DNA from 4 places in the Enterobacter quasiroggenkampii genome. Region 2 is predicted to be linked to each of the others. Evidence: predicted binding sites of a transcription regulator. Region 2 holds the regulator's gene; each other region holds the start of a gene.

Region 1 (7,808 bases), 1.6 Mb from region 2:
TTTTGGAGACACCCAAACTAAAGTGTTGTCGCGATTTTGCGACAGAGACAAAAAAGCCCGGTGGCGCTCGCGCTTACCGGGCCTACAGTCAGGACGCTAAAACTTAACCCAGCTGCTTACGCGCGTTGCGGAAGATACGCATCCACGGGCTGTCCTCGCCCCAGTTTTCCGGGTGCCAGGAGTTGCTCACGGTGCGGAACACGCGTTCCGGGTGCGGCATCATGATGGTTGCACGACCGCTTTCGCTGGTTACCGCGGTAATACCGTTCACCGAACCGTTCGGGTTGGCCGGGTAGGTTTCCGTGACCTTGCCGAAGTTATCGACAAAGCGCAGCGCTACCAGACCTTTGCTCTCCAGCTGAGCCAGATGCGCGGCATCACGCACTTCGACCTGACCTTCGCCGTGGGACACCGCGATTGGCATCTGTGAACCGACCATTCCCTGCAGCAGCAGAGACGGGCTCTGGGTCACTTCCACCAGGCTGAAGCGCGCTTCAAAGCGGTCAGACTGGTTACGCACAAAGCGCGGCCAGGCTTCGCTGCCCGGGATCAGCTCGCGCAGGTTAGACATCATCTGGCAGCCGTTACACACGCCCAGCGCCAGGGTCTGCGGACGATGGAAGAAGGTTTCGAACTCGTCGCGCACGAGGCTGTTGAAGAGGATAGATTTCGCCCAGCCCTCGCCCGCACCCAGCACGTCACCGTAGGAGAAACCACCGCACGCCACCAGCGCCTGGAAATCTTTCAGACCGGTACGTCCGGCCAGCAGGTCGCTCATGTGAACGTCGATAGCGTCAAAGCCCGCGCGGTGGAAGGCGGCAGCCATCTCAACGTGGGAGTTAACGCCCTGCTCGCGCAGCACGGCCACTTTCGGACGCGCACCGGTCGCAATGTACGGCGCGGCGATGTCTTCGTTGATGTCGAAGGAGAGCTTCACGTTCAGGCCTGGATCCTGGTCATTGGCCTTCGCGTTGTGCTCCTGATCGGCACATTCCGGGTTATCACGCAGGCGCTGCATCTGCCAGGTGGTTTCCGCCCACCACATGCGCAGCGTGGTGCGGCTTTCGCTGAACACGGCGTGACCGTCAGCTTCAATGACGAAGCGATCGCCCTGAACGGCTTTACCCAGATAGTGCACGCAGTCTGCCAGACCGTGCTGCGCCAGAATCGCTTCAACCGCGTCGCGATCTGCCGCACGCACCTGAATCACGGCGCCCAGCTCTTCGTTAAACAGCGCCGCCAGACGATCTTCACCCAGCGTAGCGATGTTGGCTTCAACCCCGCAGTGGCCGGTGAAGGCCATCTCTGCCAGGGTTACCAGCAGGCCGCCGTCGGAACGGTCGTGGTAGGCCAGCAGCTTACGCTGCGCCACCAGCGCCTGGATGGCGTCGTAGAAGCCTTTCAGCTGCGCCACGTCGCGCACGTCGGCTGGCTTATCGCCAAGCTGACGGTAAACCTGCGCCAGCGCGGTGGCGCCCAGCGCGTTGTGGCCTTTACCCAGGTCAATCAACAGCAGGGCGTTATCTTCGGTCGCCAGCTGTGGCGTAACGGTGTGACGCACGTCTTCCACGCGGGCAAACGCGGTGATCACCAGCGACAGCGGGGAGGTCATCTCGCGCTGCTCGTTACCTTCCTGCCAGCGGGTTTTCATCGACATGGAGTCTTTGCCCACCGGAATGGTCAGGCCCAGCGCAGGACACAGCTCTTCGCCCACCGCCTTCACGGCTTCATACAGGCCCGCGTCTTCGCCAGGGTGACCGGCAGCGGCCATCCAGTTTGCGGAGAGCTTGATACGTTTGATGTCGCCAATCTGCGTGGCGGCGATGTTGGTCAGCGCTTCACCGACCGCCAGACGGGCAGAGGCCGCGAAGTCCAGCAGCGCGACCGGGGTGCGTTCGCCCAGCGCCATCGCTTCGCCGTAATAGCTGTCGAGGCTCGCGGTGGTCACGGCGCAGTTTGCCACCGGGATCTGCCACGGGCCAACCATCTGATCGCGGGATACCATACCGGTCACGGTACGGTCGCCGATGGTCACCAGGAAGGTTTTCTCCGCGACAGCTGGCAGGTGCAGCACGCGATTAACGGCTTCAGCTACGGTAATGCCCTGGCGATCCAGCGCTTTGCCCGCCGCTTTACGGGTCTGCACGTCGCGGGTCATCTTCGGCGTTTTACCGAGCAGAACGTCGAGCGGCAGATCGATCGGCTGGTTGTCGAAATGGGTGTCGCTCAGAGTCAGGTGCTGCTCTTCGGTCGCTTCACCGATGACGGCATACGGCGCGCGCTCGCGGCGGCACAGCTCGTCAAACAGCGGCAGCTGATCCGCCGCAACGGCCAGCACGTAGCGCTCCTGGGATTCGTTACACCAGATTTCCAGTGGGCTCATGCCCGGCTCATCGCTCAGGATATCGCGCAGGTTGAAACGGCCACCGCGACCGCCGTCGCTCACCAGCTCCGGCATGGCGTTGGACAGACCGCCCGCGCCCACGTCGTGGATAAAGAGGATCGGGTTAGCATCGCCCAGCTGCCAGCAGCGGTCGATCACTTCCTGGCAGCGACGCTCCATCTCAGGGTTGTCACGCTGCACGGACGCGAAGTCGAGATCCGCATCAGACTGGCCGGAGGCCATCGAAGAGGCCGCACCGCCGCCCAGACCGATGTTCATCGCCGGGCCGCCGAGCACGATCAGCTTCGCGCCGACGACGATCTCGCCTTTCTGCACGTGATCGGCACGGATGTTGCCGATCCCGCCCGCCAGCATGATCGGTTTGTGGTAGCCGCGCAGCTCTTCGCCGTTGTGGCTGTCCACTTTCTCTTCATAAGTACGGAAGTAACCGTTCAGCGCCGGACGACCAAATTCGTTGTTAAACGCCGCGCCGCCCAGCGGGCCTTCGGTCATGATATCCAGCGCGGTCACAATGCGCTCTGGCTTGCCGAAATCTTCTTCCCACGGCTGTTCAAAGCCCGGGATACGCAGGTTGGAGACGGAGAAACCGACCAGACCCGCTTTGGGTTTTGCACCACGACCGGTCGCCCCTTCGTCACGGATTTCACCGCCGGAGCCGGTCGCCGCACCCGGCCACGGGGAGATCGCGGTCGGGTGGTTGTGGGTTTCAACCTTCATCAGGATATGCGCGGGCTCCTGATGGAAGTCATAGCGCCCTGCTTCGCGATCGGCGAAGAAGCGGCCCACCTCGGAACCTTCCATCACCGCGGCGTTGTCTTTATAGGCAGACAGCACGTGGTCAGGGGTTTGCTCCATGGTGTTTTTGATCATTTTGAACAGCGACTTTGGCTGCTGTTCGCCGTCAATAATCCAGTCGGCATTGAAAATCTTGTGACGGCAGTGCTCAGAGTTCGCCTGCGCGAACATATAGAGTTCGATGTCGTTCGGGTTACGGTTGAGCTTAACGAACGCATCTTGCAGGTAGTCGATTTCGTCTTCTGCCAGCGCCAGGCCGAGACGCAGGTTGGCGTCAATCAGTGCCTGACGGCCCTGCCCCAGCAGGTCCACGCTCTGTACCGGCGCAGGCTGATGGTGGGAGAAAAGCTTCTGCGCGTCATCGAGAGAGGCAAACACGCTCTCCATCATGCGGTCGTGCAGTTCAGCCGCAACCGCCTGCCACTGCGCGTCGCTCAGGGTAGAGGCTTCCACGTAGTACGCCACGCCGCGCTCCAGACGGTTAATCTGGCTCAGGCCACAGTTGTGGGCGATGTCGGTGGCTTTGGAAGACCAGGGGGAGATGGTGCCCGGACGCGGCGTCGCAAGGATCAGTTTGCCGGTTGGCGTATGGCTGCTGAGGCTTGGGCCATACTTGAGCAGGCGTTCCAGCTGTACGCGCTCCTCTGCATTCAGGGGGGCATTCAGGTCAGCAAAATGGACATACTCAGCGTAAATATTGCTTACCGGAAGGTCGGCCGCCTGAAAACGTGCCAGCAGTTTGGTAATACGGAAGGCAGACAGTGCAGGCGAACCACGCAGAATTTCCATCATAAGTCTCTCGTCTTCGAAGCGCCGGGGCGCTTACAGTGTGCGCAAGGGGGGAAAACGGGCGTCATTATAGAGAATCCTGAGCGCCGACGAAACCGTTTGCGTCGAAATAAAATTGACGAAGAGATTTAACAATAGATGTGACCTGTCTCTCTAATTGGTTGCCAAGTGGCGCAAGTTTACGCAAAATGCCGCTCATTCAATGGCAAACCTTATTGTTAACATGGCTACAGCAGACTGAGGCAACCGGCGTCGCAGAGAATTAACTAATTGAAAAAATTAAAGATTAATTATCTGCTCATCGGCATTGTAACGTTGCTGCTGGCAGTGGCCCTCTGGCCTTCCCTCCCCTGGATCGGCAAAGCCGAAAACCGTATCGCCGCCATTCAGGAGCGGGGGGAATTGCGCGTCAGTACCCTTAACTCTCCGCTGATTTACAGCGACATCAACGGCAAAATCATTGGTCTGGATTATGAACTGGCACAACAGTTCGCCGATTATCTTGGCGTGAAGCTAAAAATCACCGTCCGTCAGAATATCAACCAGCTGTTTGATGACCTCGATAACGACGATGCCGATATGCTTGCCGCCGGGCTGGTGTATAACAGCGAGCGCAGCAAAAACTACCAGCCAGGCCCGACCTACTACTCCGTTTCGCAGCAGCTGGTTTATCGCGTCGGGAGCCTGCGCCCGCGCTCGCTGGCCTCGATTAACGATCGGCAGCTGACGATTGCCCCCGGTCACGTGGTAATTGACGATCTGCGTGAGCTCAAGGAGAAGAAATATCCGGACCTGAGCTGGACAGTGGATGCGAAACTCGGCACGACGGAGCTGCTGGAGCAGGTAAAAGATCAGAAAGTCCCCTACACCATCGCCGATTCGGTCGCGATCAGCCTGTTCCAGCGGGTGCATCCTGAAATCGCCGTGGCGCTGGACGTCACCGACGAGCAGCCTGTGACCTGGTTTACTCAGCTCGATGACGATCAGACCCTCTCTGCCGCGATGCTCGATTTCTTCAACACCATGAATGAAGACGGTACGCTGGCGCGCCTGGAGGAGAAGTACCTCGGGCATGGTGATGACTTTGACTACGTTGACACCCGCAGCTTCCTGCGTGCGGTAGACAGCGTCCTGCCAGACCTGCAGCCGCTGTTCGAAAAATACGCCCAGGAAATTGACTGGAAACTGCTGGCGGCTATTTCGTATCAGGAATCCCACTGGGATACCCAGGCAACGTCTCCGACTGGCGTACGTGGTTTGATGATGTTAACCAAAAATACCGCGCTGAGCCTGGGCGTCAATGACCGTACCGATGCGGAACAGAGCATCAGCGGCGGCGCGCGCTACCTGCAGGATATGATGGCCAAAGTCCCGGAAACGGTGCCGGAAGAGGAGCGGGTCTGGTTCGCGCTGGCGGCCTACAATATGGGCTATGCGCATATGCTGGATGCGCGAGCGCTGACGGCAAAAACAAAAGGCAACCCGGACAGCTGGTCAGACGTAAAGCAGCGGCTGCCGCTGCTGAGCCAGAAGCCATGGTATAACAAGCTGACGTACGGCTACGCGCGCGGGCATGAAGCCTACGCCTACGTGGAAAATATCCGTAAATATCAGATTAGCCTGGTCGGGTATCTGCTGGAGAAAGAGAAAGAGGCGACAGAGGCCAAACAGCTGGCCCAAAGCTACCCTGTCGTGGCGCCGGACGAGCTTAATCGTCCGACGGCTTCAATTCTGCCTTTTGCTGCTTTTTCTGCTGACGGCGCATTCGAAAGAAATCGCTTAATAGCCCCGAACACTCTGGTGCAAGCACCCCGCCGATAGTCTTCACCTGGTGGTTCATCCCCGGGTGACCCAGCACGTCCATCAGTGAACCGGCCGCGCCGGTTTTTTCATCCCGCGCCCCAAAGACCAGAGTCCCGATCCGGCTGTGCACCATCGCCCCGGAACACATCACGCATGGCTCAAGCGTCACATACAGCGTGGTATCAAGCAGGCGATAGTTTTGCAGCACCAGACCGCCCTGACGAAGCGCCATGATTTCGGCGTGCGCGGTAGGATCGTGGCGACCAATGGGGCGGTTCCATCCTTCACCAATCACCTGGTTATTGTGGACCAGCACGGCGCCCACGGGCACTTCGCCCTCGTCCCAGGCACGCTGAGCCAGCGTCAGCGCATGGCGCATCCAGTATTCATGGTCGAGTTCAGGGTTGGACAACGGTTGATACTCCAGTCGAAAAGCGGGGCGCATTATACACGCCGATTATGGATAAGACTATTCGAGTTGCTGGAGTTCACCTGATGGCGTAACGCGCCAGCGGTGCTGGCAAAAATAGAGCAGCGGGTTGTCCTGTTTACTGTCGCTGTAGCCGCTGTACAGGCGCAGCGGCGTACCGATGCGTTTCTCCAGCTGGACCACTTTTTCATGCCCCAGGCAGCGCATCGTCAGCACCCAACCGCCGTAGCCGCGGGCAATTTGCGTGGCAATAAGATTCACGCGCGGAAGCCAGGGGGTATCAAAATAAACTTGCTCCACCAGCGTCTGCGGGGAGCCGGTAATCAGCCAGATGTCCGCATCATTCGCATCGAGATAGCCGGTCAGGCGCGCCTGCACCACCGGAAAGGCGGCGACGTGGCCGCGAAACCAGTGCGCAAAATCCTGCTCCAGCTGTTTAAGCCGCGCTTCGCTGTGCCCAAACGTACATCCCCACAGCAGCAGGCTCATCGGCCATCGCGCCGCACGGCCTTTCACCAGCAGCGCGATACCGATCGCCGGTAAGAGCGGTAGCACGAGCAGCGCATTCAGAGGTAGACGCCGCAGCAGGTAACGCATAAACGTACCAAACATATCCTGCTGATGCAGCGTGCCATCCAGGTCGAAAAAGACAACGCGACGCGCGTGATTTGCCAAACCTTACTCCTCTGGGTCGTTGAATCCTAATAGCCAGGTAAACAGGAACCCGGCGATCACCGCTACTAAATAGCCTAACAGATAGAGCATCACTTTTCCGGTCACGATGGTTAATGCCAGCGGTAAACCCGAAATGCCAAAGGTAATAACGGTTGCGACCTTCCAGTAGCTGATCAGCGCCCCGCCTACCGCGCCGCCCAGACAGGCCGCGAGGAACGGTTTACCCAGCGGCAGTGTGACGCCAAAAATCAGCGGCTCGCCAATACCGAGCAGGCCGACCGGGAGTGCGCCTTTAATCACCTTTTTCAGACGCGCGTTGCGGGTTTTCATCAGTACCGCAATTGCCGCGCCGACCTGCCCTACCCCCGCCATCGACAGGATAGGCAGCAGCGCATTATAGCCATGCGCCTGCACCAGCTCGACGTGGATCGGTACCAGCCCCTGATGCAGGCCGGTCAGCACCAGCGGCAGGAAAGTACCCGACAGCACCGCGCCCACTAACAGGCCGCCACGGTCAATCGCCAGCGACGCACCGTGGGCGATGGCTTCAGAGATCCACCCGCCTAACGGCTGGAGGGCGACAATCGCTACGCTACCGGTAATCAGCGTAGTCAGCAGCGGGTTGAGAATCAGCTCAATCGAGCCTGGCAGAACCGCGCGCAGCCTTTTCTCAATCCAGCACATCAGGATGACCACCAGCAGCACCGCAATCACCCCGCCGCGGCCGGGCTGGAGCGCCTCACCAAACAGCGTGATCTGCGCCAGCTGCGGGCTGGACAAGATGCCCGCCATCACGCCGCCCATCGCCAGCGATCCGCCAAACACCTTCGCAGTATTGACCCCGACCAGAATGTTCATGATGGCGAACACCGCGCTGCCGAAGATCCCGAGAATCCCCAGCAGGTTCGGATA
Region 2 (7,808 bases):
CCAACCCGGATCTGGTTGCTCGCCTGCAGAAAAAAGCGGCGCTCAACCCGCAGCGTCCGGAAAGCTTCTACGGCGGCGGCGCGGAAGGCTACACCGACTACCCTTCACTGTAATCTCGCCATTGTTCATTGATAGCGGCGACAGTTCGCCGCTATACTAAAACATCGTTTCTGATCAAAAGCTTTTTTATTCCATTGGTTAATGAGGAAATTATGCGCCTACTTCACACCATGCTGCGCGTTGGCGACCTGCAACGTTCTATCGATTTCTACACTAACGTCCTGGGCATGAAACTGCTGCGCACCAGCGAAAACCCGGAATATAAATACTCACTGGCATTCGTGGGTTACGGCCCGGAAACGGATGAAGCCGTGATCGAGCTGACCTACAACTGGGGCGTTGACAGCTATGAGCTGGGCACGGCCTACGGCCATATCGCGCTGGAAGTGGATAACGCGGCCGACGCGTGCGAACGCATTCGCAAAAATGGCGGTAACGTCACGCGCGAAGCGGGCCCGGTAAAAGGCGGCACCACCGTGATTGCGTTTGTGGAAGATCCGGACGGTTACAAAATCGAGCTGATTGAAGCCAAAGACGCCGGTCGCGGTCTGGGCAACTGATCCCTCAGGGCGCAACGTGCGCCCGTAGTTTTACTGCATCACCCCGCAAAATTTGCCATAATGCGCTCTGCTTTTTCCCATGTAAGAGACCCTGATGTCCGATAACGCTCAATTTAGCGGTCTGTGCGACCGTTTTCGTGGTTTTTATCCCGTTGTGATTGATGTAGAAACAGCCGGATTTAACGCTAAAACCGATGCGCTGCTCGAAATTGCCGCCATCACGCTGAAGATGGATGAACAGGGCTGGCTTACACCGGACACCACGCTGCATTTCCACGTTGAACCTTTCGAAGGGGCAAACTTACAGCCGGAAGCGCTGGCGTTTAACGGTATCGATCCGCATAATCCGCTGCGCGGTGCCGTCAGTGAATATGACGCGCTGCACGCCATTTTTAAAATGGTGCGTAAAGGCATGAAAGAGAGCAACTGCAGCCGCGCCATTATGGTGGCCCATAACGCCACCTTCGATCACAGCTTTACCATGGCTGCCGCGGAGCGCGCGTCGCTCAAACGCAACCCCTTCCACCCTTTTGTCACCTTCGACACCGCCGCGCTGAGCGGCCTGGCGCTGGGACAAACGGTGTTATCAAAGGCCTGTATTACAGCTGGCATTCCGTTCGACGGCACGCAGGCGCACTCCGCGTTGTATGACACGGAGCGTACCGCAGAGCTGTTCTGTGAGATCGTCAACCGCTGGAAGCGTCTGGGCGGCTGGCCGCTGCCGATGGGCGATGAGGCCGAGCGCCAATCGTAGGTCGGGTAAGCGCAGCGCCACCCGACAAAAAAAAAGCGACCACATAGCAGGTCGCTTTTTTATTTCCGCAGAGAATTACTCTGCGTCCGGCTCTTCCGTTTTGTACTTCGCCGCGGTTTCTTTGATCAGCTGCTGCAGTTCACCGCGCTGATACATTTCAATCAGAATATCGCAACCGCCAACCAGTTCACCGTCTACCCACAGCTGTGGGAACGTCGGCCAGTTCGCGTACTTCGGCAGCTCAGCGCGGATGTCCGGGTTCTGCAGGATATCAACGTAAGCAAAACGCTCACCACAGGCAGACAGCGCCTGAACCGCTTGCGCGGAGAAGCCGCAGCTTGGCAGCTTTGGAGAACCTTTCATATACAGCAGAATCGGGTTTTCAGCGATCTGGCGCTGGATTTTTTCAATAGTGGTGCTCATGTCTTGCTTCCTTTAACTTCTGTTACGGCATTCGTCTGACATTGTAGCGGTTCAGACTGGCATCGGAAAATAACATTTTTGTCACGTATAGACATTCTACCCCGAGTCACGAAAAGTTGCATTGCAAATGGTGTTTACCCCTGCGGCGGCCAGGGTTTTGCTTAGGGAATGGGCAAATGTAAGACAGAACGATGAATTTTTTTGCACTTGCTAACGAAACAGGATTAGAGATTGAAAAATGGTATTAACTTTCTGGCTTTTTATGGATTAGAATCGACGGGCTTTGTAAATCACACGCGGGTATTATTGATGACCTGCATTTATCAGGGGACTGCCCAGTGGCGCGGATAAATAAAATCTCGATCACGCTCTGTGCTTTACTGTTTACTTCACTCACTTTCACGCCAGTGGCAAACGCCTCTCAGCAGGCGCGGCATTCTGCTGTACAAAAAAACCATCTGGTGAAAGCCACAGAACGTAAGAAAAAAACCACCGCTAAAAACGACAAGAAAAAGACAAACACACAGACTAAAAAAACCGCTTCCAGCAAGACGAAAACCACTTCTTCCCGCACTGCCCACACCGCCAAAAGTAAAGCTTCGCAAACCGCCGCTAACCTCGTGACTGAAAAATGCATCGCGCGTAAAGGCCATAAGGCGAAATGCACCAAGGTCACTAAAATAGCGGAAGTGCATAAAGTGCGCGTCCAGAAAGCGCAAAAAACCGCAATGAACAAGCTGATGGGGCAGATTGGCAAACCTTATCACTGGGGCGGGACTTCGCCGCGTACCGGTTTTGACTGCAGCGGCCTCGTCTATTACGCCTATAAAGATCTGGTCAAGTTCCGCATTCCGCGCACCGCCAACGAAATGTACCACCTGCGCGACGCGTCCCCGGTCAACCGTGGAGAGCTGGAGAACGGCGATCTGGTCTTCTTTCGCACGCAGGGCCGCGGGACAGCTGACCACGTTGGCGTCTATGTCGGCAACGGAAAATTCATCCAGTCACCGCGTAGCGGCCAGGATATTCAGATCACCTCTCTCAGTGAAGACTACTGGGTACGCCATTACGTCGGCGCACGCCGCGTGATGACGCCGAAAACCATTCGCTAACCCCTGCCCTGCCACACCCGTGGCAGGGTAAGTTCCTCTTTTGCATACCCTTTCAATTTGCTATCCTGTCCTTGTTGTCTGTGTGGTTATTGACAACACAAAATACAATAAGGAGAGAAGCAATGTCGTTCGAATTACCTGCACTACCGTATGCAAAAGACGCCCTGGCCCCGCACATTTCTGCGGAAACCCTGGAATATCACTACGGCAAGCATCACCAGACGTACGTCACCAACCTGAACAATCTGATTAAGGGCACCGATTTTGAAGGCAAAACGCTGGAAGAGATCGTGCGCAGTTCTGAGGGTGGCGTATTCAACAACGCCGCTCAGGTGTGGAACCACACCTTCTACTGGCACTGCCTGGCGCCAAACGCCGGTGGCGAACCTGTCGGTGAACTGGCTACCGCCATTAACGCCGCCTTTGGCAGCTTCGCGGAATTCAAAGCGAAGTTCACCGATGCCGCCATCAAGAACTTCGGTTCAGGCTGGACGTGGCTGGTCAAAGAGGCGGATGGCAAACTGGCTATCGTGTCCACCTCTAACGCGGGCACCCCGCTGACCACCAGCGCTAAGCCGCTGATGACCGTGGACGTATGGGAACACGCTTACTACATCGATTACCGTAACGCGCGCCCTAACTACCTGGAGCACTTCTGGGCACTGGTTAACTGGGACTTTGTGGCGAAGAACTTCGCCGCGTAAGAGACACGCAGAAGGGTTCGCCCTTCTGCGTTTTTGGTTTATTCCGCAGCGCAGGCTGCTTCTGGCTGTTTACGACCCGACATCATCACCAGCAGCAGGCCGAGCGCGGCAATAATCGCCCCCATCACCGGCACAAAACTGTACCCCAGCCCCCCTGAAATCACGGCCCCACCGGCCGCCGCACCGAGCGCATTGCCCAGGTTAAAGGCACCAATATTGACCGAGGATGAGAGGCCCGGCGCTTCATGCGCAACGCGCATCACGCGCATCTGCAGCGGTGGCACCACAGCGAACGTTGCAGCCCCCCAGACGACCATCGCCACCGCGGCGCCAAACTCGTTACGCGCCAGCCACGGAATGGCGATCATGATAACAATCAGCAGGGTTAAGAAGCCCTTCAGCGTTCCGCTCACCGAACGGTCGGCAAATTTCCCGCCGAGATAGTTGCCAATCGAGAAGCCCACGCCAATTAGCACCAGCATCGCGGTCACAAAGAGAGGCGTTGCGTGGGTGATGTCATGCAGCACAGGTGAAATATATGTGTAGAGGGTAAACATCGCCCCTGCCCCCAGCACGGTCGTAAGCAGCGCAGAGAGCACCTGCGGGCGCACCAGCACCGACAGCTCTCTGCGTACGTCAGGGCGTTCACCCGCGCTGCCTTTTGGCAGGGAGAAGAACAACGCCACCATCGCGACTACGCCCAGTCCGGCCGTCGCCAGGAAGGACATCCTCCAGCCAATGACCTCGCCCAGCCAGGTTGCCGCAGGAACGCCGCCAATGTTAGCAATGGTCAGGCCCATAAACATGGTGGCCACGGCGCTGGCCTGCTTATGTTTTGGCACCACGCTTGCCGCCACAACCGACCCCAGCCCAAAGAACGCGCCGTGGTTGAGGCTGGTCAGAATACGCGACAGCATCAGCGTGGTGTAGTCCGGCGAAATGGCCGAAAGCACGTTACCGAGGGTGAAAATCGCCATCAGGAAAATGAGCGCATTGCGGCGCGCGCGGTGCGAAAGGAGAAGCGTCATTAGCGGCGCCCCCACCATCACGCCGATAGCGTAGGCGCTGATTAACATGCCTGCCGCAGGGATCGAGACGTCCACGCCGCGGGCGATGACGGGCAGTAACCCCATCGGGGAGAATTCAGTGGTGCCAATCCCAAAAGCGCCAATCGCCAGGGCCAGCAGGGGAAAATTGATTTTCATGCGTCAACTCCGGATGCCGTGTCATGTGGTGACACAGAACAAAGAAGCGGAAAGCATGACATCAATCACAAAAAATGAGAAGTTAACAAAATGGCAAAAGATTTTTGCCTTAGGAGTAACAATCGGGGTGAGCGGGAGGGAGAAGGCTCTCCCTCCGCGTAAATCAGTGCAGTGCGGCCGTCAGACCCGCCGCGACAATCAGAGCCAGCACAACAACGGTGGTGAACAGCGAAAACTTCAGATCGGAACTCATCAATTTTTCTCCTTTTAATCCCCCCACGAAAAGTGAGCCTGCTCATTTTTGCATAATTTACGTCAAAAATCTTCCTGGATTTAGGCTGATAAACACTTTACCTCTTCCCCTTTTCATCAAGATAGGACAAAATTCCACGCTAAATTTATTAGCGTACCGGCCATTGACCCCCTCCTGACGTCCCGTGTCGTTTTCCCGGCGTGCCGCAATTCAAGATTGCGTGATAAGGGTGAGAGAAGGCAAACGTTTACCTTCAAGTTTTTCAGGAGTTTAGGATATGGTCTGGAGTGACATTTAATGGCAACAATTAAAGACGTAGCAAAACGCGCAAACGTTTCCACTACAACCGTATCACATGTAATTAACAAAACCCGCTTCGTGGCGGAAGAGACGCGCAACGCCGTCTGGGCAGCGATCAAAGAGCTGCACTATTCGCCAAGTGCGGTTGCGCGCAGCCTCAAGGTTAATCACACCAAATCCATTGGATTGCTGGCCACCAGCAGTGAAGCGGCCTATTTTGCCGAGATCATTGAAGCGGTAGAGAAGAACTGCTTCCAGAAAGGCTATACCCTGATTCTGGGCAACGCATGGAACAGCATAGAAAAACAGCGTGCCTACCTGTCGATGATGGCGCAGAAGCGCGTGGATGGCCTGCTGGTGATGTGTTCCGAGTACCCGGAATCCGTGCTGTCGATGCTCGAAGAGTATCGCCATATCCCCATGGTGGTCATGGACTGGGGTGAAGCGCGCGCGGACTTCACCGACTCCGTTATCGACAACGCCTTTGAAGGCGGTTACATGGCGGGTCGTTACCTGATCGAACGCGGTCACCGCGAGATTGGCGTGATCCCGGGTCCGCTGGAGCGTAACACCGGCGCGGGCCGTCTGGCCGGTTTTATGAAAGCGATGGAAGAAGCGCTGATCACCGTGCCGGAAAACTGGATCGTGCAGGGCGACTTTGAGCCGGAATCAGGCTACCGCGCAATGCAGCAGATCGTTTCCCAGCCGCACCGCCCGACCGCCGTTTTCTGCGGGGGTGACATCATGGCCATGGGTGCGCTCTGCGCCGCCGATGAGCTGGGTCTGCGCGTACCGCAGGATATTTCCGTGATCGGGTATGACAACGTGCGTAACGCGCGCTTCTTCACCCCGGCGCTGACAACCATTCACCAGCCAAAAGATTCGCTGGGCGAAACGGCCTTCAATATGCTGTTGGACAGAATCGTCAACAAACGCGAAGAGTCGCAGTCCATTGAAGTTCACCCACGCCTGATTGAACGCCGTTCCGTTGCGGATGGTCCGTTCCGCGACTACCGTCGTTAATCCCTTGACGGGGCCAGCTACGCTGGCTCCCGTAACCATTCCCGGTTTAGCGTTTCGCTGTCTCCCAGATAATCCAGCAGCCAGGCCATGGCGGGCGAGACATCATTTTGTTGCCAGGTCAGGCAGCAGGCCGCGTCCGGGAACGGATTCTCCAGCGTCAGTTCAACCCATTCTCCGGTATCGATGCGCGGACGCGCAAAATGAACGGGCACCATCGCGACGCACAGCCCGGCGCTGAGGCACGTCGCCGACGATTCCCAGTCAGGAGCCACCACTCGCCGCTGGTTGTCCAGAAGCCAGGTGATACGCTTGGGCAGTGAACGGGACGTATCCTCCAGCACCAGCGAGGGCCAGTTACGCAGCGTATCGTCGCTCAGCGGCCCGTCCATCGCCGCCAGGGGATGATCGCGTGCCACCACGCATTTCCAGCTCAGCATCCCCATGTCGCGAAAGGCGTAACGTCCCCCAACCGGGATCGCCTGCGTGGCGCCAATCGCCATCTCCGCCCTGCCGTCCGCCAGCGCATCCCACACCCCGTTGAACACCTCCTGCGAGACCCGCAGCTCAACGTCAGAGAAATGACGATAGAAATCCACGATCATCTGCCGGGTGCGTTCCGGCTTCACGATGTTATCCACCGCGATGGCGAGATGTCCCCGCCAGCCGTTGGCGATCTGCTGGCACTGTTCGCGGGTGATCTGCATTTTTTTGATAACAGAACGCCCTTCCTTCAAAAACCACGCGCCTGCGGGCGTTAATTCCACGTCGCGATGCCGCCGTTCAAACAGCGGAACCGCCAGCCATTCCTCAAGCTGACGCACCGTGTAGCTAATGGCCGAAGGGACGCGGTGCAACTCCTGCGCTGCACCGCTAAAGCTGCCGTTACGCGCAACAGCATCGACCACTTCAAGAGAATAATCTGACCACATTTTCTGCCTGCAAAAAATTTGAATGCACCCGCCAAATATTAGCGTTTCACAAGCCGCTTTGCACTCCCTACACTCTGCGCCAACGTACACCTGCCTCCTCAGGAGAATAAGAGAATGCAACCCAGGAAAGGATTTTTAGTCTGGCTCGGCGGCTTAAGCGTGCTGGGCTTTTTGGCCACCGACATGTACCTGCCCGCGTTTGCCGCGATGCAGGAAGACCTGCAAACCCCTGCGGCGGCCATCAGCGCCAGCCTGAGTCTGTTCCTTGCCGGTTTTGCTTTCGCGCAGCTCCTGTGGGGACCGCTCTCGGATCGCTTTGGCCGTAAACCGGTACTGCTGCTGGGTCTGGCCATTTTTGCCGTGGGCTGTCTGGGGATGTTGTGGGTGCGCGATGCTACCTGGCTACTGGTGCTGCGCTTTATTCAGGCCGTGGGCGTCTGTGCTGCGGCGGTGACCTGGCAGGCGCTGGTGACCGACTACTATCC
Region 3 (7,808 bases), 1.9 Mb from region 2:
AAGCGAAGGGCTACCTACTCAAGCGCCCTGACGGCTCCCTGTGGCAGTGGGACAAATGGCAGCCGGGGCTGGCGATTTACGACTTCACCAACCCGGACGCGTGCCGGTGGTATGCCGACAAGCTGAAAGGCCTTGTGGACATTGGCGTCGACTGCTTCAAAACCGACTTCGGCGAGCGTATACCGACGGACGTGCAGTGGTTCGACGGGTCCGATCCGCAGAAAATGCACAACCACTACGCCTACATCTATAACGAGCTGGTGTGGAACGTGCTGAAAGAGACGGTGGGGGAAGAAGAGGCGGTGCTGTTTGCTCGCTCGGCGTCAGTGGGTGCGCAGCAGTTCCCGGTGCACTGGGGCGGCGACTGCTACGCCAACTACGAATCAATGGCGGAAAGCCTGCGCGGCGGGCTGTCGATTGGCCTGTCCGGCTTCGGTTTCTGGAGCCACGATATCGGCGGGTTCGAAAACACCGCCCCGGCGCACGTCTACAAGCGCTGGTGCGCGTTCGGGCTGTTCTCCAGCCACAGCCGCCTGCACGGCAGCAAATCCTACCGCGTGCCGTGGGCGTACGATGACGAGTCCTGCGACGTGGTGCGCCACTTCACGCAACTCAAGTGCAAGCTGATGCCGTATCTGTACCGTCAGGCGACGCTGGCGCGCGAGTTCGGCACGCCGATGCTGCGGGCGATGATGCTGGAGTTCCCGGACGATCCGGCGTGCGATTACCTCGACCGTCAGTACATGCTGGGGGATGCCCTGATGGTCGCTCCGGTGTTCTCCGAGGCGGGGGACGTGCAGTTCTACCTGCCGGAAGGCCGCTGGACGCACCTGTGGCACAACGACGAAATCCAGGGCAGCCGCTGGCATAAGCAGCAGCACGATTTCATGAGCCTGCCGGTCTACGTGCGCGACAACACGCTGCTGGCGCTGGGCAATAATAACCAGAAGCCCGACTACGCATGGCACGAGGGGACGGCCTTCCAGCTGTTTAACCTGGATGATGGCGCAACGGCAGTGAGCGAAGTGCCTTCTGCGAACGGCGCGGTGGCGTTTACGCTGAAGGCATCGCGTCAGGGCGACATCGTGACCTTTACCGGCACGGGAGACGCGCAAAACTGGTCGGTGTGTTTGCGCAACGTGCAGACGGTGAGCGGCGTGAAGGGCGGTTCGCAGGCGGGCAGCGAATGGGGCGTGGTGGTGAAAGCCGAAGGGAATGAGGTGGTGGTTCAGCTCTGAGGTGGAAAATGCCCGGTGGCGCTTCGCTTACCGGGCCTACGGTAATTATGCGCTCTGATGCCCTCACCCTGACCCTCTCCCACAGGGAGAGGGAACCAAAACCTCGTAGGCCGGGTAAGGCGAAACCGCCACCCGGCTTTTTACTGTGCCGGCGCCACCGCCGACACCACGCCGCCCGTCATCGTCTGCTCTACCTGCTGCTTATCCATATTCACCGCGCTCAGCTTCCCATTCACCGTTGGCTTCAGCGGCGCACTGGCCTGCACGCTGCCGCTGGCGGTGAGCTGAATATTGCCGTCGCCTGCAATCGGCAGCGCAGGCCAGCCCCACTGTTGCAGCACATTGAGCGGTACGCCGCGCCCGTTCAGGCTCACTGCGGTCTGCCGCTGCGGGAGTTGTGAAACGGTCGCCGTCGCTTCCAGAATGCCTTTTTCGGTAAACGCGCTGAGGTCGGTAATATTCACCGTGGCGGCATTGGCATTCAGCGCCAGCGACGGACGACGTACGTCGACGCGGTTAAAGGTCGCCGCCGCGCCGTTCAGGGTCGCGTTGCCGCCCCAGACGCCCCACTGGCGATCTTTCACCAGCTGCAGGTTTGCGCCATAGCCATCCAGAGAAGTGATCTGCCACGGGAAGGCAGGATCGATGTCGATCACCAGGTTGCGGCTCAGGCCGAATTTTTGCAGCGTGACGCTGTTCAGCCATTCCGGTAGAGGCGCCATCCACAGCGTTTTCCAGTTCTGCGGCAGGGTGTACTCCAGCCCGGCGATGGCGACATCGTCCAGCACCAGCGCTTTGCCGTCGCGCAGCCAGTTGCCGGAGGTGCGCACCATGCCGCCTTCCCAGCGGGAGGTGAACTGACGCAGCGCCATGCCCTGCGGGGAAAACTCCGCATTCAGGATCGGGTCAAACAGATGCAGCGAGCCGTAGATAAACTCGCTGGCGTTCATCGACAGACGGCCCTCCTGGCTCTGCCAGTCGCCTTTGCTTAGCGTCAGGTTGCGCAGGCTTAAATCGAGATCGGTCACCGCCCAGTCCGGGCCCTGAAGCCGGGCGTCGGTCACATCCAGACGACCAATCTGCAGAGAGGGGATAGTGGCCAGCGGCGCGAAGAACGCGGTCAGCGTTTTATCGCTCTGCAGGCGGATTTCGTTCAGGCGCATGGTGTCGATAATCCAGCTCCCGTCGGCGTTGCGCAGGGCGGAGCCGGTGAGTGAGCCGCGGGCCATATCGGCACCAATCGTGTTCAGCACCACCTCCTTGCCGTTAAGCTGGCCCTCGATCAGCACGTTGGTGGCCGGTACGCCGTTCAGAGTCAGCGAGCCTGCGCTCATCTGGATCTGCGCGTGATTACCCAGCACGTTGCCCGCTTCCGGCTGCCATGGGCTGACGCCGCCCGTCACCTTCTGCGCGCTCAGATCCCATTCGGTATTCGGGCTGTTGAACGCCATGTTGTTCAACTGCAGACGATCGGCCTGGAAAGGCAGCGGCGCGGTCTGCGGGGAGAGATTAAGCGTGCCGTCGAACAGGGTGATGGTGTCCACGTGCAGCGGATCGGTTATCTGGCGGCTACTCAGGCCGATATCCACTTTTTTGGCTACCAGGGTGGCGGGTTTTCCGTCCCGACCGAAGGTAACGTTTTCCAGAATGAGGTGGGAAGGCGACGAAAAGCGGTGATTCATCTTGTCGAAACTGAGTTCGTAGTCGGTATTCACCGTTACCCAGCTGCTGACCTGAGCCGCACCCCAGCGGGTCTGGAGCAGAATATAGAGCGCCAGCATCACAATGAGCAGGGCTACCAGAAGATAGACGAGTAGCTTTCCAATAAATTTCATGGTCTTCCATCCCGCAAAACGCACATAAGGGAGTTATGCACGATTTATGCGCAATCCTCAAGGCGGGAATGGTGTAATTAGATGTCACGGCAGGCATTGACTGCCTGCCGTGAGAGAAATCAGTTTTTCTCAGGCGGGAAAACGAGGTTCAGCACGATAGCGGTGATACCGCCTGCGGCAATGCCGGAAGAGAGCAGGTTTTTCACCCAGTCCGGGGCAAACTGCAGGATCAGCGGCTGCTGAGAAACGCCCAGACCGACGGCCAGCGAAAGCGCAATAATCATGATTGCGCGGCGGTTCAGCGGCTCGCGGGAGACGATACGCACGCCGGAGGCCGCGATCGTCCCGAACATCACCAGCGTTGCGCCGCCCAGCACCGGCTCCGGAATGTGCTGTACAAAGCCGCTCACCGCCGGGAACAGGCCGAGGACGATCAGCATCAGCGCCACCACGAAGCCAACGTAGCGGCTGGCCACGCCGGTCAGTTGGATCACGCCGTTGTTCTGACCGAAGCAAGAGTTCGGGAAGGTGTTGAAGACCGCAGAGACAAACGAGTTGAGGCCGTTCGCCAGCACGCCGCCTTTCAGGCGCTTCATGTACAGCGGGCCGGAAACGGGCTGCTCGGAGACGTCGGAGGTGGCGGTGATGTCGCCGATGGTCTCCAGAGAGGTGATCATAAAGACCAGCATCAGCGGCAGGAGCAGGCCCCAGTCAATGCCCAGACCGTAGTACAGCGGCGTGGGGACGGTGATCAGCGCGCTGTTGGTCGGCGCGGTGTTTTCCGGCAGCATACCCAGCGCCCAGGCCAGCAGGTAACCCGCCGCCATAGCGATCACCAGCGAGGCGACGCGCAGGTAAGGGTTACGCTGACGGTTAAGCAGAATAATGATGGCCAGCACGACGCCTGCCAGCAGCAGGTTTTTCGGCGCGCCGAAGGTGTGGTCGCTCATCGCGGCATAGCCGCCACCGATGGAGGTAAGGCCCACCTGAATCAGCGACAGGCCGATAATCATCACGACGACGCCGGAAACCAGCGGGGTGATAACGCGGCGAGCCAGATGCAGAACGCGGGAGATCACCATCTCCGTACAGCTGGCCAGCATCAGCGTGCCGAACAGCGCCGCCATCATGGTCGGGACATCCGCGCCGCCGGTTTTCAGGGCCGTACCGCCCATGATCAGGGGCGCCACGAAGTTAAAGCTGGTGCCCTGAATCGACAATAATCCCGACCCCACCGGACCCCACGCTTTAATTTGAATAATCGAGGCCACGCCGGAGGCGAAGAGAGACATGCTGATAATGTGCTGCGTGTCCTGCGCCGGTAAGCCGAGCGCCTGGCAAATCAGCAGCGCCGGGGTGATCACCGCAACAAACATCGCCAGAAGATGCTGGCAGGCGGCGAAAAGCGTCTGCGGCAGCGGCGGGCGATCTTCAAGGCGGTAAATCAGTTCGCTATTTTGCTTCTGCGCAATCGGTTGCGCATCAGGCGACTCTATGGTGTTAACGGACATCGGCGGCAATCCCACGGTGGAAAAGCGGGCATTTTATCTGACCACCTGGTAAAAGCAAACGATTGCCAGCAAAAAAAGGCAAGAAAATCTGCCGCTGTGAGCAGGTTTTCTACAACGCATCGGGAAAAAAAATTACACTTTTTGCGCCGGGGGCTCATGAAGAGCGCAAACCGGCCCAGGATAACGCCGCGTGTGTAGGGAACACGCGCAAAAAAGGAGCCTTCTATGATTCATCTCGATACGCTGTCGACACTCGTTGCCGCAACGCTGGTTTTACTGCTTGGTCGTAAGCTGGTACATAGCGTTTCCCTTCTGAAGAAATACACTATTCCTGAGCCTGTCGCCGGTGGTCTGCTGGTGGCGCTGGCCCTGCTGGTGCTGAAAAAAAGCCTGGGCTGGGAAATCGATTTTGATATGTCCCTGAAAGACCCGCTGATGCTGGCCTTCTTTGCCACCATCGGCCTGAACGCCAACCTGGCGAGCCTGCGGGCGGGCGGTAAGGTGCTCGGTGTATTTTTGATTGTGGTGGTGGGGCTGCTGCTGATGCAAAACGCCATTGGTATCGGGATGGCGTCGCTGCTGGGACTGGATCCGCTGATGGGGCTGCTGGCAGGGTCGATTACCCTGTCAGGCGGCCACGGTACCGGGGCCGCGTGGAGCAAGTTGTTTATCGAGCGCTACGGGTTTGAAAACGCGACGGAAGTGGCGATGGCCTGCGCGACCTTTGGTCTGGTGCTGGGTGGCCTGATTGGCGGCCCGGTGGCTCGCTATCTGGTGAAGCACTCCACCACGCCGGACGGCAGGCCGGACGATGAGCTGGTGCCGACAGCATTCGAAAAGCCGGACGTCGGGCGCAGTATTACCTCGCTGGTGCTGATTGAAACCATCGCGATGATCGCCATCTGCCTGACCGTGGGCAAAGTGGTTGCGCAATGGCTGGCGGGCTCAGCGTTTGAGCTGCCAACGTTTGTCTGCGTGCTGTTTATCGGGGTGATCCTGAGCAACGGTCTGGCGCTAATGGGCTTCTACCGCGTGTTTGAACGGGCGGTGTCAGTGCTCGGCAACGTCTGCCTGTCGCTGTTCCTGGCGATGGCGCTAATGAGCCTCAAGCTGTGGGAGCTGGCCTCGCTGGCGCTGCCAATGGTGGCGATTCTGGCGGTGCAAACCCTGTTTATGGCGCTGTACGCCATGTTTGTCACCTGGCGGATGATGGGCAAAAACTATGATGCGGCGGTGCTGGCGGCGGGTCACTGCGGGTTTGGTCTGGGGGCCACCCCAACGGCTATCGCCAACATGCAGGCGATCACCGAACGCTTCGGGCCTTCGCACATGGCGTTTCTGGTGGTCCCGATGGTCGGGGCGTTCTTTATTGATATCGTCAACGCGCTGGTGATTAAGCTGTACCTGATGCTGCCGATGTTTGCCTGAATCAGGCGTTGGAATAGCGTTCGGTTTCCGGCATCCAGCGCTCAATTAACGCTGCCGCCTGTTCGGGGTAGCGTTCATGAATGTGGCGGGCGAGGCGCTGAACCTCGGGGATCATGGCCTGATCGCGCAGCAAATCCGCGACTTTGAATTCCGCGTTCCCCGTCTGACGCGTGCCCAGCAGTTCACCGGGGCCGCGGATCTCAAGGTCTTTTTGCGCAATCACAAAACCGTCGTTACTGTCGCGCAGCACCTGCAAACGCATCTGGGCGGTTTTCGAGAGCGGGGCTTTGTAGAGCAGGACGCAGTGGGACGCTACCGCGCCACGGCCAACGCGTCCGCGCAGCTGGTGGAGCTGGGCCAGGCCCAGGCGCTCCGGGTTTTCGATAATCATCAGGCTGGAGTTCGGGACGTCCACGCCCACTTCAATCACCGTCGTGGCGACCAGCAAATGTAACTCGCCCTGCTTAAACGACTGCATCACCGCCTGCTTTTCGGCAGGCTTCATGCGTCCGTGAACCAGGCCCACGTTCAGCTCCGGCAGCGCCAGCTTAAGCTCTTCCCACGTGGCTTCGGCAGCCTGCGCTTCCAGCAGTTCCGACTCTTCAATCAGCGTACAAACCCAGTAGGCCTGACGCCCTTCGTGGGTGCAGGCGTTGCGCACGCGATCGATGATATCGCTGCGACGCGTGTCAGGAATGGCAACCGTTGTGACCGGCGTACGGCCAGGGGGGAGTTCGTCGATGGTGGAGGTATCCAGATCGGCGTAAGCCGTCATCGCCAGGGTGCGCGGGATCGGCGTGGCGGTCATGATCAGCTGATGCGGGTGGAAGCCCTGCTGCAGTCCCTTTTCCCACAGCGCCAGACGTTGATGCACGCCGAAGCGGTGCTGTTCATCGATAATCACCAGCGCAAGGCCGTTGAACTGCACCTGCTCCTGGAAGATAGCGTGCGTGCCGACAATCATCTGCACCTGCCCGCTGGCGATGGCCTCCTGTTGCGCAAGGCGCGCTTTGCCTTTTTGCTTTCCGGCAAGCCAGCCGACTTCAATCCCGAGCGGTGCAAACCATGCGCGGAAATTGTTGGCGTGTTGTTCCGCCAGCAGTTCGGTCGGTGCCATCAGCGCGACCTGTTTGCCATGGGCAATCGCGCGCAGGGCGGCCAGCGCGGCAACCAGCGTTTTACCGGACCCCACGTCGCCTTGCACCAGGCGCATCATCGGCACGTCGAGCGCCATATCACGTTCAATCTCGGCGGTGACGCGCGCCTGTGCGCCGGTGGGTTTAAACGGCAGGGAGGCCAGCAGCTTATCTTTGAGCTCATCACGCGGGCTTAATGGCTGGGCATGGAAACGCTGCGCGCCGGCGCGCAGCGCCAGCATGCTCAGGTTATGGGCCAGTAATTCCTCAAGGATAAGACGCTGTTGAGCGGGGTGTTTGCCGCTTTCTAAGTCGCTGAGCTGCAGCGTTGGCGGCGGGCGGTGCAGGGTACGCAGCGCCTCGGGCAGGCTCATCATGCCCTGTGCCAGCTCGGGCGGCAGCAGCTCGGTAATGGCGCAGGTATCCAGCAGCTCCAGCGCCTGATCGGTGAGCTTACGCAGCGTTGCCTGCTTGATGCCTTCGGTCGTCGGGTAAACCGGGGTGAGCGTCTCCTGCATCTCTGGCGTGCTGAGATCGCCCTGCACGCGGTACTCGGGGTGGATCATCTCTGCGCCATATTTCCCGCGTTTGGCTTCGCCATAGGCCAGCACCCTGCGGCCCGTTGCCAGGCTGTTTTTCATCGCCGCGCTGAAGTTGAAG
Region 4 (7,808 bases), 850 kb from region 2:
CCTGCTCCAGCAGGCCAAGCACGGCAGAGAGCTTACGCAGATGGGACGCCAGCGCATTCGCCGCGGCCATATCTTCTGACTTCAGGCGGTTCACTTCGCGCGCCATGTCGAACAGCACGGAGTAGGCTTCCGGGGTGTTGAAGTCGTCGTTCATCACCTCAACAAAGCGCGCTTCGAACGCTTCGCCGCCTGCCGCCGGAACAGACTTGTCGGTTCCGCGCAGCGCGGTGTAGAGACGCTCCAGCGCCGAGCGCGCCTGCTTCAGGTTCTCTTCGCTGTAGTTCAGCTGGCTGCGATAGTGGCCGGACATCAGGAAGTAGCGCACGGTTTCCGCGTCGTAGTATTTCAGCACGTCGCGCACGGTAAAGAAGTTACCCAGCGATTTCGACATCTTCTCGCGGTCAACCATTACCATCCCGGAGTGCATCCAGTAATTTACGTACTCGCCGCCGTGGGCGCAGGTGGACTGAGCGATTTCGTTTTCGTGGTGCGGGAACATCAGGTCTGAGCCGCCGCCGTGAATGTCGAAGTGCTTGCCCAGCTGTTTGCAGTTCATCGCAGAACATTCAATGTGCCAGCCCGGACGGCCTTCGCCCCACGGGGATGGCCAGCTTGGCTCACCCTCTTTGGACATCTTCCACAGCACGAAGTCCATCGGGTTACGCTTCACGTCAACCACGTCAACGCGGGCGCCGGCCTGGAGCTGATCCAGATCCTGACGGGAAAGCGCACCGTAGGTTGGGTCCGTCGGCACGGAGAACATCACGTCGCCGTTGTCGGCAACATACGCATGACCGCGGGCGATCAGCTTTTCGGTGATCTCGATGATTTCGTGAATATGGTGGGTCGCGCGCGGCTCGCTGTCCGGACGCAGAATATTGAGGGCGTCGAAGTCTTTGTGCATCTCAGCGATCATGCGATCCACCAGCGCGACAAAGCTTTCGCCATTTTCATTGGCGCGCTTGATGATCTTATCGTCGATGTCGGTGATGTTGCGCACGTATTTCAGGTTGTACCCCAGAAAACGCAGGTAGCGTGACACCACGTCGAAGGCGACAAAGGTACGGCCATGGCCAATGTGACAGAGATCGTAAACCGTAATACCACACACGTACATGCCGACTTCCCCGGCATGGATAGGTTTAAATTCCTCTTTTTGGCGCGTCATTGTATTAAAGATTTTTAACATCGAAGATTCCATGTAAACACGTGTGTGGTTGAAAACCGGCTATTCTACCCGTAATTCAAACCCGAAGCAGCACACAATGCAAGGTGATCGCATCCTGTGGTTATGCTATAACAAGCCCCTATAGATGACCCGAAGGCGGGTCGACGTACCACAATAACGGAACAGGATGCAAAAATGGTTACTTTCCACACTAATCATGGCGATATCGTAATCAAAACCTTTGATGACAAAGCGCCTGAAACAGTTAAAAACTTCCTGGACTACTGCCGCGAAGGTTTCTACAACAACACCATTTTCCACCGCGTGATCAACGGTTTTATGATCCAGGGCGGCGGTTTCGAACCTGGCATGAACCAGAAAGCCACTAAAGAGCCGATCAAGAACGAAGCGAACAACGGCCTGAAAAACACCCGCGGCACGCTGGCGATGGCACGTACTCAGGCGCCTCACTCTGCTACTGCACAGTTCTTCATTAACGTGGCGGACAACGACTTCCTGAACTTCTCCGGCGAAAGCCTGCAGGGTTGGGGCTACTGCGTATTCGCAGAAGTGGTTGAAGGTATGGACGTAGTTGACAAGATCAAAGCCGTCTCTACTGGCCGCAGCGGTATGCACCAGGACGTTCCAAAAGAAGACGTTGTGATTACAAGCGTGACTGTCAGCGAGTAATTGGTGGCGACACTCTTTATTGCGGATCTTCATCTGCAAACAGAAGAACCGGCGATAACCGCCGGTTTTCTGCGTTTTTTACGCGGTGAAGCGAAAAGCGCCGATGCGCTGTACATCCTGGGCGACCTCTTTGAAGCCTGGATTGGCGACGATGATCCTAACCCGCTGCACCGTGAAATGGCCGACGCCATTCACGCGCTGGGGGATTGCGGCGTCCCCTGCTACTTCATTCACGGCAACCGTGATTTCCTGATCGGCAAGCGCTACGCCCGTGAAAGCGGCATGACGCTGCTGCCGGAAGAACAGGTGCTCGACCTCTACGGCCGCAAGGTGCTGATCATGCATGGCGACACGCTCTGCACCGACGATACCGGCTACCTGGCGTTTCGCGCCAAAGTCCACACCCCGTGGATCCAGAAGGTGTTCCTTGCCCTGCCGCTCTTTATCCGCAACCGCATCGCCGCCAGAATGCGCGCAGGCAGTAAAGCCGCCAACAGCAGCAAATCCATGACCATCATGGACGTCAATCCACAGGCGGTCGTGCGGGTGATGGAAAAGCATGACGTTCAGTGGCTCATCCACGGTCATACCCATCGTCCTGACGTGCATTCCCTTATCGCCAACGGCCAGTCCGCACACCGCGTGGTGTTAGGTGCCTGGCACACCGAAGGCTCCATGGTCAAAGTCACGCCTGAGGGTGTGGAGCTGATCGCGTTTCCGTTTTAAGCCCTCTTCATATCATTCTATTTTTTTGAACAATAACGGCAAATTGTTTCGATTTTAATCAACCCGTGGTCGGCCTATTATTTATCACATCAGGGCAACACGCCCTATCCCAGACAAAACACTTAAGGAATACGACCATGAAATCCATCAAAACTTTCGTTGCAGTTGCGGCTCTCTCCCTGGTTTCTTTCGGTTCTTTCGCGCAGAGCGTGAGTGCAACCGCCTCTACCCTTGACCGCGCAGAAGCGAAAATCGCTGCACAGGCTGCTGAACAGGGCGCGTCTTACAAAATCACCAGCGCGAAGGTCGACAACCGCGTGTATATGACCGCAGAACTGACGAAATAATGATTGCCCTTCGACAAAAACAGACCGCCAGAATGCGGTCTGTTTTGTTATGAATTGATGGCAACAACGGCTCAAGATTTAACCGCGCAACCGTTTTCCTTGCCCGTATAACATGCTATTCTCTGTGCCCTCGAAAGCAGTGTGTTTCGCACCACAGGAGTTTTAAGACGCATGTCTTCCCGCAATAATCCGGCGCGTGTCGCCATCGTGATGGGGTCCAAAAGCGACTGGGCTACCATGCAGTTCGCCGCCGAAATCTTTGACATCCTGAATGTTCCGCACCACGTTGAAGTGGTCTCCGCGCACCGTACACCGGACAAACTGTTCAGCTTCGCCGAAAGCGCCGAAGAGAACGGTTATGAGGTGATCATTGCCGGTGCGGGCGGCGCAGCACATCTGCCGGGCATGATTGCCGCCAAAACCCTGGTGCCGGTGCTGGGCGTCCCGGTACAAAGCGCCGCGTTAAGCGGTGTGGACAGCCTCTACTCCATCGTTCAGATGCCGCGTGGCATTCCCGTCGGCACGCTGGCGATTGGTAAAGCGGGTGCCGCCAATGCCGCCCTGCTGGCCGCGCAGATCCTGGCGACGCACGATAAAGACTTACATCAGCGTCTGGCGGCGTGGCGTAAAGCCCAGACCGACGAGGTGCTGGACAATCCAGACCCGCGGGGTGCCGCATGAAGCAGGTTTGCGTTCTCGGTAACGGCCAGCTAGGCCGCATGCTGCGTCAGGCTGGCGAACCGCTGGCGATTTCCGTCTGGCCCGTCGGCCTGGACGCCGAGCCGGAAGCGGTACCGTTCCACCAGAGCGTCATTACCGCTGAGATCGAACGCTGGCCGGAGACCGCCCTGACCCGCGAGCTGGCGCGTCATAACGCCTTCGTTAACCGCGACGTGTTCCCAATCATTGCCGACCGTCTGACGCAAAAGCAGCTTTTCGACAAGCTGGGCCTCGCAACCGCACCGTGGCAACTCCTGTCTGATAAAAACGAGTGGAACGACGTCTTCGCCATGCTGGGCGAGCTGGCGATCGTGAAGCGCCGCGTGGGTGGCTACGACGGCCGCGGCCAGTGGCGCCTGCGCGCAGGCGACACCGCCGAGCTGCCGGATGATTGCTACGGCGAGTGCATTGTTGAGCAGGGCATTAACTTTAGCGGTGAAGTGTCGCTGGTTGGCGCGCGTGGACATGACGGGCACACCGTCTTTTATCCGCTGACGCATAACCTGCATCAGGACGGCATTCTGCGCACCAGCGTGGCCTTCCCGCAGGCCAATGCTGACCACCAGGCGCAGGCGGAAGAGATGCTCTCTGCCATCATGCACGAGCTCGGGTACGTGGGTGTGATGGCGATGGAGTGCTTTATCACCCCGTCTGGTCTGCTGATCAACGAGCTGGCACCGCGCGTGCACAACAGCGGCCACTGGACGCAAAACGGCGCCTCCATCAGCCAGTTCGAGCTGCACCTGCGCGCAATTACCGACCTGCCGCTGCCGCAGCCGGTGGTCAACAGCCCGTCGGTGATGATCAACCTGATCGGAACCGATCTGAACTACGACTGGCTGAAGCTGCCGCTGGTGCACCTGCACTGGTATGACAAAGAGGTTCGTCCGGGTCGTAAGGTTGGCCACCTGAACCTCAACGATAGCGACACGGGACGTCTGAGCGCCACGCTGGAAGCCATGATCCCGCTCCTGCCGCCGGAATACGCGAGCGGTATTGTCTGGGCACAGTCAAAGCTTAAATAGTTATCCCTCCGCCGGGGAGTTGACCTCCTCTTTCCCCGGCGTACAATTCCCGCCCATTGCTGCTTAGCTTTCTTCTGGAATAACCATGAACGATGGAACGGACTATCGCGCGATCCTCGCGTCCGATACCCCTTTAATCGACGTTCGCGCGCCGATCGAATTTGCCCAGGGCGCGATGCCAGCGGCAATCAACCTGCCTTTAATGAATGATGACGAGCGCGCCGCCGTCGGCACCTGTTATAAACGTCAGGGACCGGACGCCGCGCTGGCGCTCGGCCATCGCCTGGTGAGCGGCGACACGCGTGAGGCCCGCATCAACGCCTGGCGCGAAGCCAGCCTTGCCCATCCTGCGGGCTTTCTCTGCTGCGCGCGCGGCGGCCAGCGCTCGCATATCTCGCAGGCCTGGCTGAAAGAGGCGGGTATCGACTACCCGCTGATCCGCGGTGGCTATAAGGCCCTGCGCCAGACGGCAATTCAGGTGACCATTGAGCAGTCGCAAAAGCCGATGGTGCTTATTGGCGGCTGTACCGGGAACGGTAAAACCCTGCTGGTGAAGCAGCATGCACAGGGTATCGATCTGGAAGGACTCGCGCACCATCGTGGCTCGTCATTTGGCCGCACGCTGACGCCGCAGCTTTCCCAGGCCAGCTTTGAAAATCACCTTGCGGTTGAGCTATTGAAAAAAGACGCCGCGCGCTGGGTGCTGGAAGATGAAGGCCGGATGATTGGCTCTAACCACCTGCCAGCCTGCCTGCGCGACCGCATGGTTGAAGCCCCTATCGTGGTGGTAGAGGATCCGTTTGAGATCCGTCTTGAACGTCTGCGCGAAGAGTATTTCGACCATATGTGGGCGGATTTTTCTGCCGCCTACGGCGAGGAAGCAGGCTGGAAAGAATACAGCCAGTACCTGCATCACGGCCTGTTCGCCATTCGTCGCCGCCTGGGGCTGCAGCGCTTTGCGGAATTTACCGCGCTGTTAGATTCCGCGCTGTTGGAACAGCAACGATCTGGCCGCACGGACGCGCACCTCAGCTGGCTTGTACCGCTCCTGAACGACTATTACGACCCGATGTACGGCTATCAGCTGGAGAAAAAGGCGGAAAAGATTGTCTATCGCGGGACGTACGAAGAAATTGCTGAGTGGCTTGATCGCTGAAAAATAAAGCCGGGTGGCGGCTACGCCTTACCCGGCCTACGCGTACTGTTGTAGCCCCGGTAAGCGCAGCGCCACCGGGGAACAGACGGCTTAGAAGTCGTAACGCAGACGCACCAGGTTCATGTCGCCCAGGTTGTCGGTGCTGGAGGTGAACACGTGTTCGTAATCCACGCGGAAACCGTAATCCAGCTGGAAGCTGATACCCACGCCGTTGTCGATGCGCTGGTAGTTACGGCCGTTCACGTACTCAATGCGGTCACCCATGAAGTAAGGCTGGATGGATTTAACCGCATACTGACCGATTGGGAATTTGTAACCTGCGAAGTACTCAATACCCCACGCGTCGCCCGCAAAGTAATCGTTAACAGACACTTTTTTGGTGGTCAGGAAGTTCTGATACCAGCCGCCGCCTGCGGAGAAGGTCCAGTTGTCCGGGGTCCAGCTCAGCGCGGTACCGAGAATGTTCTGGTCGTAGGTTTTGCTGTCGCCGTTGTCCGGGTTACGCATGTCGGCACGGGTGTAGTTCCACGCGGCGCCCCAGGTCAGGTCGGTAGTCAGGTGGTAATCCAGGCCCAGTGAACCGCCGCCTTTACGCTTGTAGCGCAGGCCGTTGCCCGGCAGGTATTCGCTGTCTTCAAACAGGTAGGATGCATAAATATCAGCATCGCCCACGGTTTTCTTATATTTCAGCATCTGGCGTGAACGGTAAGAACCGTCGTAGTCGCCGTTGATCCCGTTACCTGGCGCCTGAGCGATCATGTCGTAGTCCCAGATATCGGTTTTCGCGCCCACCACATCATAGTAAACGCTGTTCTGTTGACCGAAGGTCAGCGTACCCCAGGTGTCGCTCTTCAGACCGGTGTAGAGCATACGACGCGTGGTGTCGTGTGCGCCTTCGGCGTAGTGGTGATCCCAGTTAAACTGCGCAGGAATATTCACACCCAGCTCGTAGTAGCTGATCCAGCTGATGTCATCAAACAGGTAGTAATCTGCAGCGAAACGGAAGCGGGTGCCGCCGTCAAATCCGTTACGCTTGTAGCTGTTTTTACCGTCGTCGCCGGTCATGTTCTGGAACTGAGGACGAATACTGCCGCCAACGGTAAAGTTCAGGCGGCTCAGCGGATTACCCGCCTGAGGATCCTGCTTAAGAACGGTGATTTCCGCCTGAGAAGCGAAGGTCGTTAATGCCACTGCCGCGCCGATCGTTGCCGCCAGCGCTGATTTTTTTATAGTCATTATTTTTCCTTAATAGACACGCTGCTAAATATTTAGCGGGTGAATATTAACTGGAAATAATCGGGCTGTGTGGTTGGGTTTTTAATGTTTTGTGCTACTAAATGAGTGGGTATTATCACTTTGTGCTATTTAAACACTACGCACCGGCATAAAAATCCGGTGCGTAATTATCACCATACTAAATCAACTCGCAAACTGACGGAACAGGGCTTTGCCCTTTAACAGCCGCGTGCCGAGCCAGCCTCCGCAGAGAGAAAGCAGCGCAGCGCCGCACAGAGGCAGGATCAACCAAAGACGCCAGTCAGGCTCCCACGGGAAGTCGAAGACCTTTGTCTGCAGCACAGCCAGCGCCGTCTCTGCGCCAATGGCGGCCACCAGACCGGCCACCAGCCCCAGTAGCGCAAACTCGCTCCAGAGCGTCATTCGCAGCAGCCGCTTACCGGCCCCCAGCGTGCGGTATACCACCAGCTCCTGATGGCGCTGGCGCATGCCCACCTGCACCTGGGCCAGCAGCAACAGCACGCCGCAGATCGTCACCAGCACCACCATCACCTCCAGCGCGCGGCTCACCTGCTCCAGCACCTGCCCCACCTGTTTGAGGATCGCGCCGATATCCAGCAGGCTGACCGTTGGAAACTCCCGGTTAAGCTGGGTCAGCATGCCGTTGCCGTTTTCCCAGCGGAAGCTGGTCAGCCAGCTCTGGGGTTGACCGTCCAGCGCCCCCGGCGGGAAGATAAAGA

What was found. The regulator PurR, encoded in region 2, represses purine synthesis genes. The targets are predictions, from matches to a motif close to CANGCAAACGTTTGCNTG.
Region 1: purL (phosphoribosylformylglycinamidine synthase) is a predicted target of PurR. The motif match lies at 4,077-4,094, and genes of this name have one in related genera.
Region 3: gltS (sodium/glutamate symporter) is a predicted target of PurR. The motif match lies at 4,636-4,653, and genes of this name have one in related genera.
Region 4: purE (5-(carboxyamino)imidazole ribonucleotide mutase) is a predicted target of PurR. The motif match lies at 3,015-3,032, and genes of this name have one in related genera.

What each region holds. Positions count from the first base shown of each region.
Region 1 covers NZ_CP143745.1:4,123,747-4,131,554, forward strand. The annotation lists gene purL (phosphoribosylformylglycinamidine synthase) at 104-3,991, opposite strand; gene mltF (membrane-bound lytic murein transglycosylase MltF) at 4,259-5,809, shown strand; gene tadA (tRNA adenosine(34) deaminase TadA) at 5,697-6,236, opposite strand; gene yfhb (phosphatidylglycerophosphatase C) at 6,261-6,896, opposite strand; gene V1572_RS19650 (PTS transporter subunit EIIC) at 6,900-7,808, opposite strand, start outside.
Region 2 covers NZ_CP143745.1:2,560,333-2,568,140, reverse strand. The annotation lists gene V1572_RS12310 (alkene reductase) at 1-113, shown strand, start outside; gene gloA (lactoylglutathione lyase) at 213-620, shown strand; gene rnt (ribonuclease T) at 715-1,374, shown strand; gene grxD (monothiol glutaredoxin 4) at 1,450-1,797, opposite strand; gene V1572_RS12290 (C40 family peptidase) at 2,136-2,909, shown strand; gene sodB (superoxide dismutase [Fe]) at 3,032-3,613, shown strand; gene V1572_RS12280 (MFS transporter) at 3,652-4,818, opposite strand; gene V1572_RS12275 (YnhF family membrane protein) at 4,982-5,071, opposite strand; gene purR (HTH-type transcriptional repressor PurR) at 5,369-6,394, shown strand; gene punR (DNA-binding transcriptional activator PunR) at 6,412-7,323, opposite strand; gene punC (purine nucleoside transporter PunC) at 7,438-7,808, shown strand, end outside.
Region 3 covers NZ_CP143745.1:674,297-682,104, forward strand. The annotation lists gene yicI (alpha-xylosidase) at 1-1,238, shown strand, start outside; gene V1572_RS03265 (AsmA family protein) at 1,379-3,073, opposite strand; gene xanP (xanthine/proton symporter XanP) at 3,193-4,584, opposite strand; gene gltS (sodium/glutamate symporter) at 4,810-6,012, shown strand; gene recG (ATP-dependent DNA helicase RecG) at 6,014-7,808, opposite strand, start outside.
Region 4 covers NZ_CP143745.1:1,709,731-1,717,538, reverse strand. The annotation lists gene cysS (cysteine--tRNA ligase) at 1-1,189, opposite strand, end outside; gene ppiB (peptidylprolyl isomerase B) at 1,364-1,858, shown strand; gene lpxH (UDP-2,3-diacylglucosamine diphosphatase) at 1,862-2,584, shown strand; gene V1572_RS08150 (YdgH/BhsA/McbA-like domain containing protein) at 2,722-2,931, shown strand; gene purE (5-(carboxyamino)imidazole ribonucleotide mutase) at 3,103-3,612, shown strand; gene purK (5-(carboxyamino)imidazole ribonucleotide synthase) at 3,609-4,676, shown strand; gene mnmH (tRNA 2-selenouridine(34) synthase MnmH) at 4,762-5,832, shown strand; gene V1572_RS08130 (porin) at 5,923-7,068, opposite strand; gene ybbP (putative ABC transporter permease subunit YbbP) at 7,252-7,808, opposite strand, start outside.